Regions from separate parts of the Paenibacillus sp. TAB_01 genome, predicted to be linked through region 1. Evidence: riboswitches for the same ligand, from Rfam matches in the RefSeq annotation. Region 1 holds a riboswitch; each other region holds the start of a gene.
The links. Region 1 has a riboswitch for cobalamin ahead of ACHHV8_RS26600 (ABC transporter substrate-binding protein). Riboswitches for the same ligand answer to the same signal wherever they lie in the genome.
Positions count from the first base shown of each region.

Region 1 (4,333 bases):
TGAAAAAATATAAGCAGGACGGCATCACCTTCGAAGATCATGAAGATGACCGCCGTATGCTAATCTCGCCGTGAAGGACGATGAGTTCATGATGAATCAGACCGAAAAGCAAAGTCCAACAAACAAGTCGATGTCCGACTATCTGGCCCCGCTGGTCCGGGAGATTCCGCCATCCGGAATCCGCAAATTTTTTGACCTTGTCAGCGGCAGCAAGGATATTATTTCGCTGGGCGTAGGCGAACCCGATTTCAGCACGCCATGGCATGTGCGCGAAGCTTGTGTGTACTCGCTCGAGCGCGGCAACACGAAGTATACGCCGAATGCCGGTTTGCCGGAATTGAGAGAAGCGATTGGCGAGTACTTGTATGACTCGTTTCACGTCCCGTATGAGCCCTCCGATGAAATATTAGTAACCGTCGGCGGCAGCGAAGCGATCGATTTGGCGCTGCGCGCGCTCATCGTGCCCGGCGATGAAATCTTGATACCGGAGCCTTGCTATATCTCCTACTCGCCTATTACGAAGATCGGCGGCGGCATTCCCGTAGGGATCGAAACGTTCGCGAAGGACAACTTCAAGCTGACGCCGGAATCGTTAAAGGCAAGCTTGACGCCGAAGTCCAAAATCCTGATTCTGTGCTATCCGAGCAACCCGACCGGCGGCATTATGACCTATGAAGACTGGCTGCCGATTGCGAAGATCGTCGAAGAGCACGATCTTATCGTCATTTCCGACGAAATTTATGCGGAGCTGACTTATGAGCAGAAGCACGTGAGCTTCGCCTCGCTGCCGGGCATGAAGGATCGGACGATTCTGGTCAGCGGTTTTTCCAAAGCATTCGCTATGACCGGCTGGCGCATGGGTTATGCCTGCGGTCATCGTGACCTGATCTCCGCTATGCTCAAGATTCACCAGTACACTGTGATGTGCGCTCCGGCCATGGGACAGGTTGCGGCACTGGAAGCTTTGAAGAACGGACTGGAAGAAAAGGACCACATGGTCGAGTCATACAACCAACGTCGGCGGCTGGTCGTTCAGGGCTTCCGTGAAATCGGCTTAACCTGCCACGAGCCTCAAGGCGCATTTTATGCGTTTCCTTCGATTGCTTCCACAGGGCTCACCTCGGAGGAATTTGCTCAACGGCTGCTGTATGAAGCGAAGGTTGCGGCAGTGCCGGGCAACGTGTTCGGGCTGGGTGGAGAAGGCTTTGTACGCTGTTCCTACGCGACTTCCGTCACTCAATTGATCGAGGCGATCGAACGGATCGGTAAATTTATACAAAAACTGTAAATTCGACAAAAGTAGTCATTTGCAACCTCGGAAAAAGCTGGTATCTTTATAGTAAAGAAATATTTCATGAATTTTTATTTCTATGAAACGATCTTGTCTAAAGATACGTGGTTAAGGAGGGATGACAAATGGCTTTTCCGGAATATCAGCTTCGGCAGTATTTGAATATGGGTTGGGTTCGCGAGAAGGATCAACAGGCCAAGTGGATTTTTGGGAAAAAGAAGCAATCATCTTCTGCCTTATCTTTAGAAGAAGAGATTTATCAATTGCGAATGGAATTAGAAAAGCGGGTCCAGATAGACAAAAGCTTAACCTCTTCTGAAGTTGTGGAGATCAGCATGATGCTTGACTTGAAGATCAATGAATATATGAACCGTAACAAGAGGAACCGTTAATGCGGTTCTTCTTTTTTTTGAAAGAGCGCTCTCACTTATGATATGATGGTGGCTGATAGTATAGTGTTTTTCATCAGATAGGAGAGGGACTATGAGAGGGAAATGGCTGCTGATCTTCATGCTGTTGATGCTGGCGCTGGCCGGCTGCGGGAATGACCCGAAAGCGGACGTGCCTATTTTTATGATGGGGCAGAACGGGGTACCTAACGAAGTAGGAGATAAGCTGCAGGCCGCGCTCCAAGCGAAGGTAGGGCAGGCGCCGACGGTGAGCGTATTGACCGTACCTGTGTTCTCTATGGAAAAGCTGATTGTGGAAATAGCTGCAGGAGATAACGGGATTATCATCGTTCCGGCGGAGCAGTTCAATGTGATAGGCAAGCAGGGAGGATACGTCAGCCTCGACAACATTGCGAAGCAGGAGGACTTCCCATCAGGCGTGCTGGAGCTTCCGGTGGACGGAAAGACGGAAAAGCATTTGTACGGCATTCCGCTGGAGCAGACCAAATGGTTTACGGAATTGAAGCTGAACGGCAAGGACCTGGTCGCCTTCGTTCCGGCAAACGCGAAGAATCAGGATAAAGTCATGCAAGTGATCAAAGTGATCGCGCAAAAATAGACTGAGCCGCTCGGGCGGCTTGTCTCATTTCATACATCGAACAGGTGCTTATTCGCATACGAGATGCGATTCAAGTTAAAAGGGAAGCCGGTACGAATCCGGCACGGTCCCGCCACTGTTATTGGGGATGACCCTCAGGAAGCCACTGCTCTTACTTCAGCGGGAAGGCGAGGAAGTCTGCAGCTCCCCATAAGTCAGGAGACCTGCCTGTACGAACGAAGACTGTCCCCTTTCGAGGAAAAAGGAGCGTCGCGAGCCAATGGTTGCTCTGTCTGTTCAGGCAGGACGGCCATTGGAGGTCGTTATGCCCTTGGTTTCTTTTCGCCGAAAAGGAACGAAGGTTTTTTTGTTTGGCAAACCATGATCGATAGGAGTGCGGAATAATGAAGGCAACACGGGAAACAACAGGGAAGCGGTGGCTGCGTAAAGGGGCTGCGGCGCTTCTGGGGCTGACGCTGGCATGGAGTCTTGCAGGCTGCGGCGAGAAGCCGAAAACGCCGGGAGCGGGCGATTTGGCCGATCCCCCTAAAGCGGGCGCAGGCGCCAATACAGGTGGGCAAGCGGGGACGGGGGCGTCCGCCGGAGCCAAGGCGACAGTGTATCCTTTTAAAGTCAAGGATGCGACGGGACAAGAGTTCACGTTCGCTAAAGCTCCGGCGCGCATCGTTTCGGTATCGCCGAGCGAGACGGAAACGCTGTTTGCTCTAGGGCTGGGAGACAAAGTTGTCGGCGTCTCCGATTACGACGATTATCCTGCGGAGGCGGCAGGCAAGCCGAAGATGGGGAGCATCGTCAAGCCGAACGAGGAAGCGTTGATTGCCGCGAATGCGGACGTCGTGCTGTCCGGCGTGTCGCTGCCTGTGCCGGTAGTGGATAAGCTGCGCAGCCTTCAGGTGAATGTGTTCAAGGTAGATCCGAAGACGGTGGAGGATGTAATGAACAACATCCTGATCTTCGGGCAGCTGTTCGACAAGCAGGAGCAGGCGGAGAAGCTCGTTGCCGGCATGAAGGCCGACCTGCAGAAGGTGACCGATGCCGTGAAGGATTTGAAGCCGGAGCAGAAAAAGCGGGTGCTGATTGAATTTTCGCCGGGCTGGACGGTCGGCAAGGGAGAGTTTATGGACGAGCTGATCACGCTCTCCGGAGGGATCAATGTCGCTTCCAATGTGAAGGGCTTTGCCCAAATGAATGAGGAGCAAATCATTGCCGACAATCCCCAAGTCATTTTATACCCGAATAATTTAATTGATGAGAAATCCAAAAAAACGATGGATCAAATCATTAGGGAGCGCAGCAGCTGGGCGGGCATCGATGCGATTAAAAACAACCGGCTGGTCGGGCTGGATCAAAATTTGATCAGCCGTCCGGGACCGGCGGATTACACAGGGCTTACTGGAGGTCGCTAAAGGAATCTATCCCGAGCTGGTGAAGTAGATGAGACGGAAGCTCTGTTTATGGGGCGGAGCCGGCTGCCTTCTCCTGCTGCTGTCGGCTTCGTTCAGTTTATCGATCGGTACGGTACGGCTGCCCCTGCTGCAGGTATGGGGAATTCTGGCCCATCATGTGCCATGGATTCACGGGTATGTGACACCGGATTGGCAGGCATCGGCGGATCAAATTATATGGCGCGTGCGGCTGCCGCGCGTCGTGCTTGCAATCTGTGTCGGCGCTTCGCTCGGCATCGCCGGAGCCGCCTTCCAGGGGGTGCTGCGCAACCCGCTGGCGAGCCCTTATACGCTCGGCGTTTCGTCTGGAGCCGCGGTGGGGGCGTCCTTTTTGATTCTGACCGGGCTGCAGTTCGCATTGCTCGGCTCTTGGTCGGTGCCTGTAGTGGCTTTTGTGACGGGCGGTATCTCGCTGGTCATTGTCATCGCGCTGGCCCGTTCGGACGGCAAGCTGCAGCGGGAAACGGTGATTTTATCCGGTGTCGTGATGCAGGCTTTCCTCGGCTCCTTCGTGTCTCTGATGGTGGCTATGTCGAAGCAGGTCGTCAATGAGATCGTCTTCTGGCTGATGGGCAGTTTAGCGCTCCGG
Region 1 covers NZ_JBIFNP010000001.1:5,454,714-5,459,046, reverse strand. The annotation lists gene ACHHV8_RS26620 (Lrp/AsnC family transcriptional regulator) at 1-74, shown strand, start outside; gene ACHHV8_RS26615 (aminotransferase class I/II-fold pyridoxal phosphate-dependent enzyme) at 89-1,288, shown strand; gene ACHHV8_RS26610 (aspartyl-phosphate phosphatase Spo0E family protein) at 1,417-1,683, shown strand; gene ACHHV8_RS26605 (hypothetical protein) at 1,775-2,299, shown strand; cobalamin riboswitch at 2,325-2,524, shown strand; partial or broken gene ACHHV8_RS26600 (ABC transporter substrate-binding protein) at 2,683-3,733, shown strand; gene ACHHV8_RS26595 (FecCD family ABC transporter permease) at 3,734-4,333, shown strand, end outside.

Region 2 (4,333 bases), 4.0 Mb from region 1:
ACGATCAGACGATGAGCTCTCAATTCATTATTTTCAACCAGGATAATCCGGTGTTTCAGGATAAAAACGTCAGACTGGCATTTAATTATGCCATTAACAAGGAAAGCATGGTCAGCAAGCTGCTGAACGGGATCGGGCAGGCGGCGGACGGACTGAACCAGTACAGCGTGCCGTATGTGACCAAGGAAAATAACCAGTGGTACAAGTATGACAAGCCGAAAGCGAAGCAATTGCTCGAGCAGGCCGGCTTCAAGGATACGAACGGGGACGGCATTGTAGAGAAAGACGGCAAACCGCTGGAGATCAGCTTCGTATTGACGACCGATATGTTTCCCGAATGGAAGCCGATGTGCGAATTTATTCAATCGGAGCTTCTAGGGATCGGGGTCAAAGCCAATCTGAATGTGCTGGATGCGAACGCTTATGCGGACGCTCAAGTAAAGAGCCGCAAGTTTGATATATTGATCCAGCGTACCTCCTCTGACTCCTGGCTGCCGCACAGCGACCTGCTGCAATTTTTTACCATATTCAATGCGAATAACAAGGCGCGTGTATGGTATGACGAGCGTTTGGTCGAGAGCATCAACGAAACGCTGCAGACGATGGATGAGAAGAAGAGGCAGGAGAACTATGACAAAGTGTTCAAAATCATGCATGACGAAGTGGTGTGCATTCCGCTGTACTATCCTGTGACGACCTTTGCGGTGAGCTCCAGGGTTCAAGGCTTTAAAACCGGCGTCAACGGCTATGCGCCGATTGAATGGAGCCAGCTGGATATTGCCGCCAACTAAACGCGATCTAGGAGGATCTTATGGAGCTTCAGCAAAGAATTGAAAAAAATTGGACGGACGGTGCCGTTAATTACAGCAACAGTGTGAAGGGCGAGCTGGGCAGCATCTCGATGAAGCAGGCATGGATCGATATGATCCTTGCCCATGCTCCTCACACGGGAACGTTGGATATATTGGATGTGGGAACAGGCCCCGGTTTCTTTGCAATCATCATGTCGCTTGCCGGGCATCGGGTTACTGCAGTCGATTGTACGGAAAAGATGATAGAGCAAGCGCGAATGAACGCACAGCATGAAGGAGTACAGCCGAGCTTTCACGTATCGGATGGACATCAATTGGATTTTGCCGACGAGTCCCTCGATTTGATCATTAGCCGGAATGTCACATGGACGCTGATCGATGCCGAGAAAGCGTACCGCGAATGGAGACGCGTCCTGCGTCCCAACGGAAGAGTCATCATTTTCGATGCCAACTGGAACATGCGTTATTTTGACGAGGAATATATGAGAAAGCATGAGGAGGATAAGCGCGAATATGAGGCCAGGTTCAATAAACCGGCACAGCATTACACCGATGAAATGCATGAGTATAGAAAACGCATGCCGATGTGCAGCAGGCTTCGTCCGCAGTGGGATTTCGATACGTTGATGAAAATTGGCTATTCGAAGTTTTACTGCGAGATCGATGTGACGGACAAAGCATGGGACGAAGAAAGCCAGGTGAAATTCAAATCGACGCCGATGTTCATGCTGGTTGCGGAAAAATAGAATTTTATGGTGCTTGCACTGTTTATTCATTCCCTATATGATGGACAGTAAGACAAGTGAATATGATAAAGATCAGGTGTCTTTGCGAAAGCAAAGAGTAACAGGGAATTGGGTGTAAATCCCAAGCGGTCCCGCCGCTGTAACCGGGGAGTTGCCTTCAACGATGTCACTCAAAGAAATTTGGGGAAGACTGAGGGCGATGACGATACGGAAGCCAGAAGACCTACCTGATGGTTGCACCAAACAAAGCCTTCGGAGAAAAGGAGTGGTGTGCATGGAAGACGATGATGATTGGAGTATCTCGTTTTATTTAGCTGTGCACGGACGCCTGCCTCTTGATGAAGAGGCGGGCTTTTTTGTTGATGGAAATGGATGAACAGCAAGTATGATTATCCATTCAGCCATTTGGAAGTGAAGTAAACAGAGGGGAATAAGGGGAAAGGGGAGGAAGCATGGCTACATGGGACTTATCGGGTACGCAGCATCATGTCCTTATTTGTAATGGAGGAAGCTGTCTGCGCAAGCAGGGAGACGAGGTTACGCTTGCTTTACGGGAAGAGGTCGCATTGCATGGAGCGGAGAATCTTATTCATACGACCAGAACCAGGTGCAACGGCCGCTGTGAGGACGCATGTGTCGTCACGGTATATCCGGAAGGCATCTGGTATAAGGATATCGGACCGGAGAGCGCAAGGCTGCTCGTAAGGGAGCATTTGCTCCAAGGCAGGCCGCTGTATGAACGAATGGCTTATTCGTATCGGAACGAACGATTTGTTCCTACAGGCAGCGGCGCCAAAGGCGTTCCTCGCCATTAGCACGGCCGGTGACCCGGCTGTATAATGAGAGGGACTGGTTAGGACAAAGAACTTACGGAAAGGGGGAGCCGCTTGACTTTACAGCAATTAAAGTATGTTATCGAGGTCGCCAACCGCGGCTCCATCAATGAAGCCGCCAAACGGCTGTTTATTTCGCAGCCGAGTCTTTCCAATGCGATCCGGGAGCTGGAGGAAGAGCTGAAGATTTCCATTTTTGAACGAACGAACAGGGGCATCTCCCTTTCCAAGGAAGGGGCGGAATTTTTAAGCTACGCGCGCCAGGTGATAGAGCAGGCGGAGCTTCTGGAAGGACGCTACCTGCACGCGAAGCCGTCCCCGCAGCATTTCTCGGTGTCGACCCAGCATTATGCTTTTGCGGTAAATGCGTTCGTCAGCCTGGTCCAGGATTACGGGCAGGACGAATACGAATTGGCGCTGCGCGAGACCAAAACGTATGAAATCATTGAAGATGTCAAAACGATGCGAAGCGAAATCGGTATCCTGTACCTCAATGAGTTTAATGAAAAAGTAATAAAGAAGATGCTCCAAGCGGCGAACCTGCAATTTACCGGCTTGTTTACCGCTAAGCCCCATATTTTCGTCAGCATTTATCATCCGCTGGCGAAGCAGTCTGTCGTGACGTTCGATCAGCTGCAGCAGTACCCTTATTTATCGTTCGAACAGGGGGAGTACAATTCGTTTCATTTTTCCGAGGAAATTCTGAGCACAATCTCACATAAGAAAAGCATACGGGTGAACGATCGGGCTACCCTCTTCAATTTGTTGATCGGATTGAACGGCTATACCATCTCGACCGGGGTGCTGAGCGCCGATTTGAACGGCAATGAAATCATTCCGGTTCCGCTGGACTGCGAGGAAACCATTCACGTCGGCTGGATCTCGCATAAAAATACACAGTTAACGAAGCTGGGCGCGGCTTACATTGAAGCGCTCCGGAAGGCCATTGGCTGTTAAACGAAACTGACGGAACCATTCCGTCTCCATAAAATGGTTAGAGGCGGGGGGATGCGGTTCCCGGCCTCTTTGCTGCGCCTAGATAAGTCTCCTGTTCGAAAGTACCTTCCAGGTCGTTGAGCTGCCTCCGGCCGGAGCACCCTGCCGCACAGCTCGAGCCAGCGTTCCCGGGTTGCGGGACTCGTATATTCGAGATGGTGCATGAACGTTTCGAAATCTTCGAGACCGAAATGGCGGATGAGGGAGGTCATGCGTTGCTCATCTTCCACGTGGGATAAGAAATGAAGCAGCTCATATCGCATAAGAGGTTCCTCCTTGCCGGACGGATGTAAGTTTTCAAGCTGCTTGTATAAGCCTGCTTGACAGGGCAGACTAAGCAACCGCAGGACTGGTTTTTTTATTTTATTAGGCGGACACCGTTTTCATGATTGCAGGATCGGATTCGAAGCCCTGTGTGAGCGCTTCATGATGTGCTTGGAGTCTTTAAAATAATTCGTTGACGGATTGGGGAAACACATATATTATATAATATATGTTGTATACATCATTCGAAACAAAGGTGGAAGTGCAATGAGCTTACCGAAGATCGACACATCCAATTTATGGGATAAAACCTATGCGCTCTTGAAAGAAAGCATTATTCGCCGGAAATATGCACCGAACCATAAGCTGTCGATTCCGGAGCTTTCAGAGCAGTTAGGCGTAAGCCGTACGCCAGTAAGAGATGCGTTGACGCGTCTCGAAATGGAAGGACTTGTGAAAACGGTCTCTAAGGTGGGAACATTCGTGGTTGCTATAACGAACCAGGATGTGCAGAACATTATGGACACCCGGCTCATGCTGGAATTTTGGGTTATTGAGAAACTGAACAACGTTGATAAGGAAACGCTGAAATTCAGAATTTCGAGAATGCAGGACATTCTGAGGCAATCCGCCGCCAAGGTGGAGTCCAACCATGTGGACGAGTATTTGAAATCCGATTTTA
Region 2 covers NZ_JBIFNP010000001.1:1,454,419-1,458,751, forward strand. The annotation lists gene ACHHV8_RS07000 (nickel ABC transporter substrate-binding protein) at 1-791, shown strand, start outside; gene ACHHV8_RS07005 (class I SAM-dependent methyltransferase) at 812-1,558, shown strand; cobalamin riboswitch at 1,616-1,803, shown strand; gene ACHHV8_RS07010 ((2Fe-2S) ferredoxin domain-containing protein) at 2,011-2,373, shown strand; gene ACHHV8_RS07015 (LysR family transcriptional regulator) at 2,446-3,348, shown strand; gene ACHHV8_RS07020 (hypothetical protein) at 3,345-3,650, opposite strand; gene ACHHV8_RS07025 (GntR family transcriptional regulator) at 3,919-4,333, shown strand, end outside.
Region 2: it holds a riboswitch for cobalamin, as region 1 does, so the genes downstream of both, ACHHV8_RS07010 ((2Fe-2S) ferredoxin domain-containing protein) here and ACHHV8_RS26600 (ABC transporter substrate-binding protein) in region 1, are expected to answer to the same signal.

Region 3 (4,333 bases), 670 kb from region 1:
CAGCCAAGAAAGGACTGAAGTCTCTTTATTACACCCGGACGAACCATCTTTCCGTCGAAGAGTGCATCAGTTGTTCCGTATAAGAAAGCTGGAGAGGAGTGACAGCAATGAGTGTCTGGAAAGCAGTGAACTGGAACCGTCCCGATGACGAGTTTACAGATACATTCTGGAAGCAAAATATTATGCAGTTTTGGACGGATGAGGAAATCCCGCTGTCCGACGACAAAATGTCCTGGCTGACCTTAACCGAAGCGGAGCGGGAGCTGTACATGAAGGTGCTCGGCGGGCTGACTTTGCTGGATACCGTGCAGGGCGGCGTCGGCATGCCGAAAATTCTTGAATTGGTTGACGGGCTGCAGCGCAAAGCCGTTCTCGGTTTTATGGGGATGATGGAGCAAATCCATGCCAAATCGTACAGCAGTATTTTTACGACCTTAGCTTCGACAGAAGAGATCGACGCCATCTTCCAATGGATTGAGAACAACCGTTTCCTGCAGACGAAGGCGGAGACGATCTCCCAATATTATAACGGCATCACTTCGCGCAAAGATTTGTATCTGGCGATGGCCGCTTCCGTGCTGCTGGAAAGCTACTTGTTCTACAGCGGCTTCTTTTATCCGCTCTACTTGGCCGGGCAAGGCAAAATGACGAGCAGCGGAGAGATTATCAATCTGATTCTCCGCGATGAAAGCATTCACGGCTTGTACGTAGGCATGCTGGCTCAGGAGCTTTATGCCCAGATGGATGAGGACGAGCAGCAGGCCGCTTATGAGACGCTGCAAGGCCTTCTGCGTTATTTGCATAGCAATGAGGAGCAGTACACCGAGGCATTGTATTCCGCTGTGGGCTTGACGGACGAAGTGAAGGCCTTCTTGCGTTACAACGCGAATAAGGCAATGATGAATCTGGGGCTGGAGCCGTTATTCCCGGACGAAGAGATTAATCCGATTGTCCTCAACGGGATCAATACCCGCACGAAGCAGCACGATTTCTTCTCCAAGAAAGGCAACGGCTATATTCGGACGGTGAATGTGGAAACGTTGACGGATGATGATTTTCTGTTCGGCGATTGACGCTGGCGCCAGCGCCAGCGCTTGCCCAAAACGGAATTTTAATATATGATCAGATAGATTTCAACCGAAATTCATAATTGCATATTGTGGGAACAAGGTGCTTTAGCGGCAGCTAAAGCTTAAAAGGGAAGTTCGGTGCAATGCCGACGTGGTCCCGCCACTGTAATGGAAGAGTCTCAGCAACGATGCCACTGGTCTTAGGATCGAACCGGGAAGGCTGCTGAAGATGAAGAATCCAGAGCCAGGAGACCTGCCTGTTCTGTCAGCACTGCTTTTACCTACGGAAGATAGGGAAGTGTTAAGGACGGCTTGTCGTTTGTTTCTCAACAATCGGGGCATCTTTACCTTTCTTCACTTCTGGGTAAAGATGTCTTTTTTGCATTTTACTTCAGAAAGAGAGAAGGAATCTTAGTCATGCTTCATTCATTTACACGCAACAAAATCACGCTTCAGCTTGTCTTGCTTGCCCTGTGTTTACTCCTTGCGATAGTGGGATGCAGTCCGGCTGCGCAGCCACAAGCTAATTCATCACCTGCATCCGGCAGCGCGCACCCGGAAGAAGTGGTTCTGGCCGCTCCGCGCGACCTGGCTCCAGGACCTCAGGATGCTTATTATACGAGCACCATTCTTTATGTGTGGGAGCCTTTAATTACAGCGTCCGAGGACGGACAGCCTGCTCCCAAGCTGGCCAAGTCTTGGACCATGTCGCAGGATGGCAAAGAGTGAACCTTTCAGCTGCGGGAGAATGTCAAATTTCATGATGGCGAGAAGCTGAATGCCGATGCGGTGATCGCTAACTTTAACCGGTACAAGCAGGTCAGCCCCAAGAGTTCACCGTTCTATACGTTAGATATCAAAAGCTCCTATCCAGGATTAAAAGACGTCGTCAAAATCGACGACATGTCCTTCAAGCTCGTCTTTGAAAATCCGCAGCCGACCTTGCTGTATTCGATGGTGAATTTCTCCAGCCCGATCTATAGTCCCAAAAATTTCAATGAAAAGGGAGATTTCAACGGACTCCCGCAAGGGACGGGCCCTTTCAAGCTGGTCGAGCATCAGAAGGATCAATATGCCCTGCTGGAAGCCTTTGACGGATATTACGGGGAGAAAGCGGCTGCCAAGCGGATTCGCGTTCGCGTGATTCCAGATCCCGATACCAGGCTTGCTGCGCTGAAGTCCGGCGAAATTATGGGGGTGATGGACTTGGGCGCGATCCCGCCGACCTTAGCGAAGGAGCTGCTGAAGGATTCGCAATTCGAAATATCGGCGACCAAATCGACGATCTCTCACTACCTGCACCCTAATGGGAAAAAAGCGCCTTTCGATAACCCCAATATGCGTCAAGCCGTTAGCATGATGATCGACCGTCAGCAGTTAGTGAAGGAGCTTTACCTGGGTTATCCAACGGCCACGGTGAATTTCTTGAATAACACCTCGCCTTTCTATAAAGATATGAAGCCGGACTACCGCCCGGAGGAAGCGAAGAAATTAGCTGTTGAAGTCCTTGGCAGTCAAAGAAAAAGCATCGATCTGATCGTTCCGACCTATGGCTTGGACCGCTATCCTTATAAAGCGCAAGCGGAGCTGTTCCAGTCCGTATTGAAGGATTTGCAGCTGGACGTCAATATCCGGATTCTGGACGGGGCGGCATTCAAGGAAGCGCAGTCCAAAGGGGATTATGACTTGGCTCTCGCCACACAAGGATTGCCGAACGGAGATCCGTATACGCTGTTCACCAACTATTTATCCAGCACGGGCTCCAGCAATAAGAGCTACAGCCTTGGATACAAGAATGACAGAGTGGACCAGCTGCTCAATCAAGTGAAAACCACCTTGAGTATGGACGAGCGGAAAAACATCTATAACGAGCTTCAGACGATTGCCGCATCCGATCTACCGACGATTCCCCTCTTTAACGATGCCAGCTTGATTGCTTACAACAAGAAAATTACAGGCTATAAAGCGACGATTTACGGAACGACGCTTCCCGAGCTCAAGTGGGCCTCTTAAGATGATGTACTTCTTGAGACGGATAGCGGCAGCCATTCCGGTCATGATGGGTATTTCTTTAATAGCTTTTGCTTTAAGTGCAGCTTCGCCCGGAGATCCTGCGGTCGAAGCTTTAACCTTGAATGGGGTCAACGAGCCGACGCAGTCCGAGATCGATGCCAAGCGAGCGGAGCTTGGACTGAACGATCCGATGGCGGTCCAATATATTCATTGGCTGTGGAGAGCCTGTCACGGGGATCTGGGAACATCCTACATGACGAAAGAATCCGTGAGCGGAGAACTCCTTCGCCGGCTGCCCGTCACGTTAAGCGTGTCGGGCATGGCTCTAATCATTGCCGTTGGGACAGGGATTCCACTGGGCATGCTGATGGCTCTAATGAAAAATACGGCCGTGGATCATACAGCTAGAATTGCAGCATTATCGTTGGTTTCCATCCCCGGGTTCTGGCTGGCTATTCTGATGATCACGGTATTCTCCGAAAAGCTTCACTGGCTGCCGACCAGCGGTTATGGAACGATAAAGCACCTCATCATGCCCGCCATCGTATTGGCAGCAGGAACGAGTGCGGTGCTGATGCGCTTAACACGCGCGGCTCTGCTTGAGGTATGGAATCAGGCTTATATAGTAACCGCCAAAGCCAAAGGACTGCGCGACATACGCATATTACTCATTCATGCATTGCGTAACGCGATGATTCCGCTCATTACCGTCATTGGTTCATACTTTGGAGCCATTCTGGGCGGTTCGGTCATTGTGGAAGTGATTTTTGCCATACCGGGAATAGGAAGATTCGCTATGGATGGGATCTTTCGCAGAGATTACCCTGTGATACAGGGCTATGTCGTATTTACGGGACTTGTCTATGTCGCCTTCAATGTATTGGTTGATTTCTCCTATCTTGTGATACACCCGCAATTGAGGCTGGGAGGGAAGCTTCAATGAAGCTGAAGCTGAAACGCGGCTTGAATGGGGGCCCCGCCAATGAAACGCTGATGAAGGGGGCTGCCGGGTTCGCATGTCTCGTGCTTCTGTTCGTATTATTATGCAGCTTCCTGGCACCTTGGATCGCGCCGTATGACCTCAATCAGGTTCAGATGTCGGAGCGTCTCGCTCCGCTCTCGCCAGCCCATATTCTGGGGACGGATACGCTGGGAAGAGATGTGTTCAGCCGGCTTCTTTATGGCGGAAGAGTCTCCATCGTTCTCGCCATTGCGGTAACGGCCGTTACGATGGGGCTCGGTCTGATTAT
Region 3 covers NZ_JBIFNP010000001.1:4,781,505-4,785,837, reverse strand. The annotation lists gene nrdE (class 1b ribonucleoside-diphosphate reductase subunit alpha) at 1-83, shown strand, start outside; gene nrdF (class 1b ribonucleoside-diphosphate reductase subunit beta) at 108-1,073, shown strand; cobalamin riboswitch at 1,151-1,345, shown strand; gene ACHHV8_RS23165 (hypothetical protein) at 1,488-1,799, shown strand; gene ACHHV8_RS23160 (ABC transporter substrate-binding protein) at 1,809-3,083, shown strand; gene nikB (nickel ABC transporter permease) at 3,085-4,026, shown strand; gene ACHHV8_RS23150 (ABC transporter permease) at 4,023-4,333, shown strand, end outside.
Region 3: it holds a riboswitch for cobalamin, as region 1 does, so the genes downstream of both, ACHHV8_RS23165 (hypothetical protein) here and ACHHV8_RS26600 (ABC transporter substrate-binding protein) in region 1, are expected to answer to the same signal.

Region 4 (4,333 bases), 250 kb from region 1:
ATCCTTGCTTCCATGGCCAACAAATAAAACCGCCTTCATCTATGTACCTCCCATGTTTAGTCTTGCCTTCGTCCGTTCTCTCCGCTTAATCTCCGCAAACGGCATTTTCTATTGTAAAAACAGGGAGCTCTTGATGTTGGTACCCCTCAATTTGCTTGACCCGTTTAAAAAATTTATGGAATCGCTCATTCGGATGCCCTTCTGCGACATAGCGCTGCACAATCCGCTCGATCGTATTGACGATCGCTTCCGGCTCGATCCCCTCCGCTACCGGCTGCGCCGGATGGGCATTGCGTCCCACCGTCTTGCCTCCAAGAAACAGATCGAACTTGCCTTTGCGGTACACGATGCCGATATCTTCATTCACTGCGCCGTAGCAAGCCATACCGCAGCCGTTCAAGCCGATGCGCAGCTCCTTCGGCACGCGCAAGCCGCCCAGGCGCTCCTGAATCTCCTCCGCGTAAGGGATCGCGTCGCCTTTCTCGGCGTTGCAGAAGTCGCACGCCTTCAGCTGCGCCACATCGCCGATCGGCGCAAGCAGGAAGCCTTCCGCCCGAAGTCTGGACGTGACGGCCTCGGGATTGTCGGTCGGGATGCGCACAATCATCTGATGATGAGGCGTGTATTCCATCGTGCCCTTTTCACCGACCACATCGGCCAGGGTCAGCATCTGCTTCGCCGTAAACTTCTTCTCGACGACGCCCGGACTGACCGCTAGCTCAAAAATCGACTGCTGGCGGAACAAGCCCGCGCCCGCAAGACCTTGCGCCGGGGGAGTCTCTACGCCCTTGGCCCTGTCGGCCAGCTGCAGCGCCTCCAGCGCCAGCATCAGAGACGCGGCCGGGCTGGCGGGGCTGCGCTCCTGAACCGCCACCGCTGCGCTGCTCTCTGCCACCGCTGTCAGCACGCCCACGCTCACACTACGTGCTGCTCCGTCCGCCGCAGGCCCTGCCGGGCCACGCTCGGAACTCGCTGCCAGCACTCCGCCCACGCTCACACTACGTGCTGCTCCGTCCGCCGCAGGCCCTGCCGGGCCACGCTCGGAACTCGCTGCCAGCACTCCGCCTACGCTCGCACTACGCGCTGCTCCGTCCGCTGCAGGCCCTGCCGGGCCATGCTCGGCACTCGCTGCCGGCACTCCGCCCACGCTCGCACTACGCGCTGCTCCGTCCGCTGCAGGCCCTGCCGGGCCATGCTCGGCACTCGCTGCCGGCACTCCGCCTACGCTCGCACCACGCGCTGCTCCGTCCGCCGCACTGCCCGACGGCCCTCGCTCCGCTCCCGTGGGCAGTACTCCGCCGCCGGGCGCCTGCGCTCCGCTTCCTGCCGCCGCGTTTCCGCCTGCGAGCCGGCTGTCTCCTGCTTCACGCATCTCCGCCTCCGACCATTCATCGTCGTCCGGCTCCTCCCAGGCCCAGTCCTCGTCGCCCTGATCCTGCAGCAGGCCGTCCGTTTGCCTCAATGCCCACGGCTCGGCAGCCTCCTGAAGCCGCTGATGCGGACGAAGCGGCTGTACGTCCGCTCCGAGCGTGTACTTGCGCTGGTAACCGCGCGGCGTAATCATCAGGCCGTCGTATACGGTCGTCGACGAATTACCGATAATGACGGTCGTCAGCATGCCGATGTCATGATCCAGCATATCCCGCAGATTCGTCAGCACCACATGCTGACGGTCGCGATAGGCGCTTTTGACAATACCGACCGGCGTGTCTGGCGAGCGGTATTTCAGCAGAATGCGCTGGGTTTCCACGATTTGCCGCGTGCGTCTCCCGCTGCGCGGGTTATACAGCGCAATAACGAAATCCGCCATGCCGGCAGCCTCCACCCGTTTGGCGATCAGCTCCCAAGGGGTCAAATGATCGCTCAGGCTGATCGTGCACGCATCATGCATGACAGGAGCCCCAAGCAGGGAAGCCGAGGAATTGATCGCCGAAATTCCGGGGATAATCTCCACCTCAACGCCATGCTGGCGGCTCCAGCCTTTTTCCATCAGCACTTCATAGACCAGTCCGGCCATGCCGTAGACTCCGGCGTCGCCGCTCGAAATAACCGCTACCTTCTTCCCGGCTTCCGCCTGACGGACGGCTTCCTGCGCTCTGCTGACTTCCTCCGTCATTCCCGTACGCACGACGGACTGGTCCGACAGCAGTCCCCGGATCAGATCCACGTAGGTATTGTAGCCGATGATGACTTCGCTTTCCTGAATCGCTTCGCGCGCCCGCTTGGTAATATGCTCAAAGCTGCCGGGTCCGAAGCCGATAATTAACAATTTGCCTGCCATCACGCCGGGCCTCCCCATCTACATTGTATTGTCCTCATATTAAGGACTATGATAAAAGTCGAAGTCTAGTCCATTCGAAGCACAACTAAAAAAAGCATTCCCAACACATGCGCAATGTGTTAGAAATGCTTCTGTAATCATTATCCGTCTCCGGCGGCCGCTCGCAGTACAACCGTACCGTCCGCCCCTTTGATAAGCCGATCTCTAACACCTCCCTAAATCCTCGTAGGTCAACAGTGTTCTGAAGCTAGGCAGGTCTCCTGACTTGGAGCATTCTTACCGATGCCTTCCCGGGCTTTAGATCTGAAGCCCAGTGGCGTTTACATCTCGGAAAGACTGCCGATAATCGTATCGGCGCTCCTTACAGTGGCGGGTCCGCGCCGGATTTGCACCGGCTTCCCTTTTAAACCGAACGGGATTGCATCCCGCTCAGCACCTATTTCAATGATATGCAGTTGTTTAAACTTCATCATATCACTGGGAGTCAAGATTTGTCCAGACAAGGGGGTATCCGCAGGGGCAATTAAGGAGTTTGCGAACACCGGGCATCCCGTTTTTTTATGTCCAGGCTGAAGAAGGCTCCTGCAACATTCCATAATTCTTTCTGAGTTTCTGGCGTCGTCGGTAAAAAGGCTCCCGGATTCGGCACAGCAGACGCTGCTTCAAACGATTCCAGCGGGATCCGAAGCTGCTCCAAAATGACTTTGATATCAATTGTCTTGGTTTGCCCCTGCATACTTATTGACCACACTCCATCCAATTCACTTTACATCGCGTGTGCTTGTATAACTTCAGTATACCGGAAGCTGTCAAAAAATAATGTCACTTGCTGGAGGCCTCCGCTTCAGGATCCTCAGTATTTTTGTCGAAACGGAAACTATAAATAAATCTTTATGAAGATAGTCATGTTCCGCTAAGACCGCAGTCATAGTCCGTTATTCATCCGCTGCATCCGTCCTCACCCTCGGGCCCGGCATAAGCCGATTTTCGAATAGCAGCCACGAAAAAAAAGCCGCCCGCACCTTATGGCGCAGCAGCTTGGTTGACTTTATATATGTACCAATAGAATAGGTTAGGCGGTCGGCGGTGTGAAGACACGCTGCGCGAATTCCGCATCCAGCATGTAGAAAGCGTTGCTGTCCCTGTCAATGCGCTTCAGCTTCTGAATGATGCTGTCAAACATCGCTTCTTCTTCCACCTGCTCATCGATAAACCATTTGAGAAACTGCATCGTAGCATGCTCACGCTCGTTCAGCGCCAGATCGGATAAATGATAAATCCGCTTCGTAACGATTTGCTCATGCTCATAGCCATGCTCATACACCTGGAGCACAGAATGATAATCGTTGTTCGGGTTGTCCATCCCGGCAATGGTCGCACGCCGTCCGCGGTCATTCAAATATTTATACATTTTCATCGCATGGAACCGTTCTTCTTCGGCTTGAACGATAAAGAAATTGGCAAAACCATCCAAACTTTCACCGGAGCAATAGGCAGCCATCGCCAAGTATACCTGCGAGGAATAAAACTCAAAGTTCATCTGTTCGTTCAATGCCTGGAACAGCTCATCTGACATCAAGTGGGTATCCACCTTCCTATGGGTCTATTGTAGTTATTTCGCTCTCATTCCCGAAATATACAATAAAACCAATACTATTGCAACGAACAGCGCAGGAGAGAGGATCCATAAAAAAGTCATCAAGAATCGCTCCTTTCCGCGGGAAGCTACCCGATTCTGCTTTTCAGTTCTTTATAGAGCTTTTTCGCCGAAGGGGCGCAAATCAGCTGCTCCGACTTGCCGAACAATACCATGCAGCCTTTCGAACAGGCCTTACAGCTGCCGAGACAATCGCGTTTCTTGTGCTTGATATCCGGAAACTTGCTCTTCATGGCTTTGTAAACGGATTTGGAGCCTTGCTTCAGGTTTTTACAGCAGTACTTAATTTTCATATGGCTCAGCACTCCCTGTCGTCGTCGCTCGGTAAGAACCTATCTCAAATGATAATGGTTCTCATTATCATTGTCAATACAGGAATAAGCATCCGACAAGCC
Region 4 covers NZ_JBIFNP010000001.1:5,704,980-5,709,312, forward strand. The annotation lists gene ACHHV8_RS27765 (sirohydrochlorin chelatase) at 1-39, opposite strand, end outside; gene cobJ (precorrin-3B C(17)-methyltransferase) at 86-2,281, opposite strand; cobalamin riboswitch at 2,515-2,736, opposite strand; gene ACHHV8_RS27775 (hypothetical protein) at 2,805-3,017, opposite strand; gene ACHHV8_RS27780 (ferritin) at 3,354-3,857, opposite strand; gene ACHHV8_RS27785 (DUF1450 domain-containing protein) at 4,007-4,231, opposite strand.
Region 4: it holds a riboswitch for cobalamin, as region 1 does, so the genes downstream of both, cobJ (precorrin-3B C(17)-methyltransferase) here and ACHHV8_RS26600 (ABC transporter substrate-binding protein) in region 1, are expected to answer to the same signal.